DNA from 2 places in the Peribacillus sp. NPDC058075 genome. Region 2 is predicted to be linked to the other one. Evidence: a T-box and tRNA genes for the amino acid it is inferred to sense, from the RefSeq annotation. Region 2 holds a T-box; the other holds one or more tRNA genes.
The links. The T-box of region 2 lies ahead of serS (serine--tRNA ligase). A T-box ahead of a tRNA ligase gene usually reads a tRNA of that ligase, here a tRNA-Ser.

Region 1 (2,225 bases), on a different contig from region 2:
TCCCCCTGTGAGAGTAGGACGTCGCCAAGCAGGTTTTATATGGAGGATTAGCTCAGCTGGGAGAGCATCTGCCTTACAAGCAGAGGGTCGGCGGTTCGATCCCGTCATCCTCCACCATTTTACACCTGCCGGTGTAGCTCAACTGGTAGAGCAACTGACTTGTAATCAGTAGGTTGGGGGTTCAAGTCCTCTTGCCGGCACCATTTTAAGATAAGTACAAGCACGAGCCATTAGCTCAGTTGGTAGAGCATCTGACTTTTAATCAGAGGGTCGAAGGTTCGAATCCTTCATGGCTCACCATTTTATATGCGGGTGTGGCGGAATTGGCAGACGCACCAGACTTAGGATCTGGCGCCGCAAGGCGTGGGGGTTCAAGTCCCTTCACCCGCATCTTTCATGCGGAAGTAGTTCAGTGGTAGAATACAACCTTGCCAAGGTTGGGGTCGCGGGTTCGAATCCCGTCTTCCGCTCCACTTTTCGTATGTGCCGGGGTGGCGGAACTGGCAGACGCACAGGACTTAAAATCCTGCGGTAGGTGACTACCGTACCGGTTCGATTCCGGTCCTCGGCACCATCATAATATGCGCCCGTAGCTCAATTGGATAGAGCATCTGACTACGAATCAGAAGGTTGTAGGTTCGACTCCCGCCGGGCGCACCATGTTTTTATTGCGGGAAGTAGCTCAGCTTGGTAGAGCACTTGGTTTGGGACCAAGGGGTCGCAGGTTCGAATCCTGTCTTCCCGACCACGTGATTTTTAATGAATGGGGCCTTAGCTCAGCTGGGAGAGCGCCTGCCTTGCACGCAGGAGGTCAGCGGTTCGATCCCGCTAGGCTCCACCATTTTTCAATCAGATACTTATATTATATTGGCGGTGTAGCTCAGCTGGCTAGAGCGTACGGTTCATACCCGTGAGGTCGGGGGTTCGATCCCCTCCGCCGCTACCAATAAATATAAGGACCTTTAGCTCAGCTGGTTAGAGCAGACGGCTCATAACCGTCCGGTCGTAGGTTCGAGTCCTACAAGGTCCACCATATTCATTTCTTTAATGCCGTGGAGGTATACCCAAGTTCGGCTGAAGGGATCGGTCTTGAAAACCGACAGGGGAGTCAAATCCCGCGGGGGTTCGAATCCCTCTACCTCCTCCATTTTTTTAAAAAGCAACAAGTTGTTTTTAAACAACCTTACATAGAGGAAGCCAAAAAACGATATACACGAAAACTTGATGCAAATCGTTTCATTATTACCGTCGCGGGGTGGAGCAGTCCGGTAGCTCGTCGGGCTCATAACCCGAAGGTCGCAGGTTCAAATCCTGTCCCCGCAATTATTAGGTCCCGTGGTGTAGCGGTTAACATGCCTGCCTGTCACGCAGGAGATCGCGGGTTCGATTCCCGTCGGGACCGCCATTTTTTAAATTAATACAAATGTGGCTCAGTAGCTCAGTCGGTAGAGCAAAGGACTGAAAATCCTTGTGTCGGCGGTTCGATTCCGTCCTGAGCCACCATATCTTACAAAATTACGGCGATTGTGGCGAAGTGGTTAACGCACCTGATTGTGGTTCAGGCATTCGTGGGTTCGATTCCCATCAGTCGCCCCATTTCGCGGGTGTAGTTTAGTGGTAAAACCTCAGCCTTCCAAGCTGATGATGAGGGTTCGATTCCCTTCACCCGCTCCAAATATGGGCCTATAGCTCAGCTGGTTAGAGCGCACGCCTGATAAGCGTGAGGTCGATGGTTCGAGTCCATTTAGGCCCACCATATTCATATTGTTCCGCAGTAGCTCAGTGGTAGAGCATTCGGCTGTTAACCGAACGGTCGTAGGTTCGAGTCCTACCTGCGGAGCCATGGGGAAGTACTCAAGAGGCTGAAGAGGCGCCCCTGCTAAGGGTGTAGGTCGCGCGAGCGGCGCGAGGGTTCAAATCCCTCCTTCTCCGCCATTTGGCCCGTTGGTCAAGCGGTTAAGACACCGCCCTTTCACGGCGGTAACACGGGTTCGAATCCCGTACGGGTCATAACAAAAAAGGAAGCATACATTCATGTATGCTTCCTTTTTTCATTTCTTTTCATTGATATAACTATCTTTTTGTTTATAAGGAATGTCTCCAAGCTGGGAATCGATATTTTCTTCTTCTAATGTATTTTCATATTCCTTTTGTTTTTTGTTCGGTATATCCACCCTATTTTTTCCTTCGATATCATTTGCTGCAAATCCTTCATAGTCTTCTGG
Region 2 (2,225 bases):
AAAAGGGCTGCGACTGTACGGCCGATTGCCAAACCTGATCCATTTAGAGTATGGACGTGTTCCGGTTTACCTTTTGCATCACGTCTAAAGCGGATATTGGCCCGTCTAGCCTGGAATGCTTCAAAGTTACTGCAAGAAGAAATTTCGCGGTACGTTCCATAACTCGGGATCCAAACCTCGATATCATACTTTTTAGCAGCAGTGAAGCCAAGATCTCCCGTACACATGCTCAGCACTCGGTATGGAAGTCCTAGCAATTGAAGGACCTTCTCTGCATGACCTGTGAGATTTTCCAATTCTGCATAAGAATCTTCCGGCCTCACGAACTTCACTAGTTCAACTTTATTGAACTGGTGCTGCCGAATTAACCCACGGGTATCACGACCTGCAGATCCTGCCTCTGAGCGGAATGAAGCGCTGTAAGCCGCATAGCTTATCGGCAGATCATCCATGCTCATGATTTCATCACGATGGAAGTTTGTAACCGGGACCTCAGCTGTTGGAATCAAGAAGTAATCATCACTTTCGATACGGAAAGCATCCTCTTCGAATTTTGGCAATTGACCTGTGCCAGTCATGCTTGCACGGTTAACCATATATGGTGGCAGCATTTCTTCATATCCGTGTTCCTCCACATGAAGATCTAACATAAAGCTAATTAATGCACGTTCTAATCTAGCACCAAGACCCCTGTAAAATACAAATCGGCTTCCGGTCACTTTTGCTGCCCGTTCAAAATCCAGGATGCCTAGATCTCCGGCTACATCCCAGTGTGGTTTCGGTTCAAACTTGAATTCCGGTAACTCTCCCCATTTACGGATTTCTACATTATCGTCTTCCGTCTCACCAACAGGCACACTTTCATGCGGAATGTTCGGAATGGAAAGAAGTAATGTTTCTAACTGGGCTTCCACTTCACGAAGTTCTTCATCCAACCCTTTGATACGGTCACCAACTTCACGCATTTGGACAATCAGCTGATCTGCATCTTTTTTTTCCCGTTTCAATACGGCCACTTGCTGTGAAACTTCATTTCTTTGGCTTTTCAACTTTTCCGTATCAGCAATCAAAGCCCGACGCTTTACATCCAGTTCCTCAAATTTACCTAAATCGGTCAAATCTTCTCCTCTAAATTGCAATACACGCTTCACTTCTTCAAAATTATTTCTTACATATTTCAAATCCAACATTTTTCAGTTCCTCCTTAATATTTTGATTTTATCAAAGAACGCAAAAAACTCCCGTCCCCTAAAGAAGGGACGAGAGTTAACCCGCGTTGCCACCCTAGTTGAAGGCCTATCTAAAAACGCCTACCACTTATCACGATAACGGCTTTTAACCGAAAGTACTTACTGACCCAAAAGGCTTTCCATACTCTGCTCCAGGAGGGATTCACAAAACTCTTACACCGATTTCCACCAGCCATCGGCTCTCTATAGAAAGAAATACTTGTTACTATTTCCTGTCATTGCTTTCTTATAATCAGATTGTTTTCCATAATGTACTATAATTTTATACATTACGCAACCGTTTTATACGTGAAACTTAAAACCAGCCTTTAACTGTGGAAGCTACACTGCTCCATACGTCACCAAAGAATCCGCCAACCGCTCGCATTGATAGTACGAACCAGTTTGCCTTTTCAACAGATTCAGCAGCTACGACGTTAACCTTACCCTGATTTCCATTGATGTACCCGTAAGCTTCTCCTTTTTTAGGAGTGACTGTGATGTAACCTAGCTTTTCGCCTTTTTTGATTGGTGCAGTCAGCTTACCATCATCATTCAATTTGGTTTTATCGATCACTAAATCTGTTTTATAGTTGTCTTTCTCACCATTTTCAACAAGTAGCTCGATCGCTTTTTCAGATTGAACCTTAACGCTTTTTTCCTTGCCTTTCACTACTGAAAGTGTTTCTTTCCCTTTCACCTGGTAGTTGGCAGGAAGGACTTTTTCCTTTTTAAAGGTTGCATAAGCATAGTTCATAAGCTTAGTGCTATCCGCAAAACGTTCGTTTTTATTAGTGGACTTCATGACCACCGTGATATAGCGCTGACCGTCCCGGATAACCGTCCCTGTGTGTCCATATCCGGCAAAGTCAGTAGATCCCGTTTTTAGTCCATCTACGCCTTTATATTCAAATATCAGGCCAGGCAGCATCCAGTTGAAGTTCGGATACTCTTTTCCATCACGGAACTTCAATTTAGGAATGCTGGCGATTTTCA

Region 1: it has a tRNA-Ser gene. The T-box ahead of serS (serine--tRNA ligase) is inferred to sense a tRNA for this amino acid. The anticodon was not compared.

Annotation. Positions count from the first base shown of each region.
Region 1 is NZ_JBHVSL010000005.1:167,087-169,311, reverse strand. Features, by position in the region: partial or broken rRNA gene rrf (5S ribosomal RNA) at 1-30, shown strand, start outside; tRNA gene ACFVS1_RS24355 (tRNA-Val) at 42-117, shown strand; tRNA gene ACFVS1_RS24350 (tRNA-Thr) at 128-203, shown strand; tRNA gene ACFVS1_RS24345 (tRNA-Lys) at 225-300, shown strand; tRNA gene ACFVS1_RS24340 (tRNA-Leu) at 309-390, shown strand; tRNA gene ACFVS1_RS24335 (tRNA-Gly) at 399-473, shown strand; tRNA gene ACFVS1_RS24330 (tRNA-Leu) at 486-574, shown strand; tRNA gene ACFVS1_RS24325 (tRNA-Arg) at 584-660, shown strand; tRNA gene ACFVS1_RS24320 (tRNA-Pro) at 672-748, shown strand; tRNA gene ACFVS1_RS24315 (tRNA-Ala) at 766-841, shown strand; tRNA gene ACFVS1_RS24310 (tRNA-Met) at 870-946, shown strand; tRNA gene ACFVS1_RS24305 (tRNA-Ile) at 957-1,033, shown strand; tRNA gene ACFVS1_RS24300 (tRNA-Ser) at 1,055-1,147, shown strand; tRNA gene ACFVS1_RS24295 (tRNA-Met) at 1,250-1,323, shown strand; tRNA gene ACFVS1_RS24290 (tRNA-Asp) at 1,330-1,405, shown strand; tRNA gene ACFVS1_RS24285 (tRNA-Phe) at 1,428-1,503, shown strand; tRNA gene ACFVS1_RS24280 (tRNA-His) at 1,521-1,596, shown strand; tRNA gene ACFVS1_RS24275 (tRNA-Gly) at 1,601-1,674, shown strand; tRNA gene ACFVS1_RS24270 (tRNA-Ile) at 1,680-1,756, shown strand; tRNA gene ACFVS1_RS24265 (tRNA-Asn) at 1,769-1,843, shown strand; tRNA gene ACFVS1_RS24260 (tRNA-Ser) at 1,845-1,935, shown strand; tRNA gene ACFVS1_RS24255 (tRNA-Glu) at 1,939-2,010, shown strand; gene ACFVS1_RS24250 (TraR/DksA C4-type zinc finger protein) at 2,052-2,225, opposite strand, start outside.
Region 2 is NZ_JBHVSL010000012.1:7,399-9,623, forward strand. Features, by position in the region: gene serS (serine--tRNA ligase) at 1-1,190, opposite strand, end outside; T-box leader at 1,253-1,478, opposite strand; gene ACFVS1_RS26535 (D-alanyl-D-alanine carboxypeptidase family protein) at 1,546-2,225, opposite strand, start outside.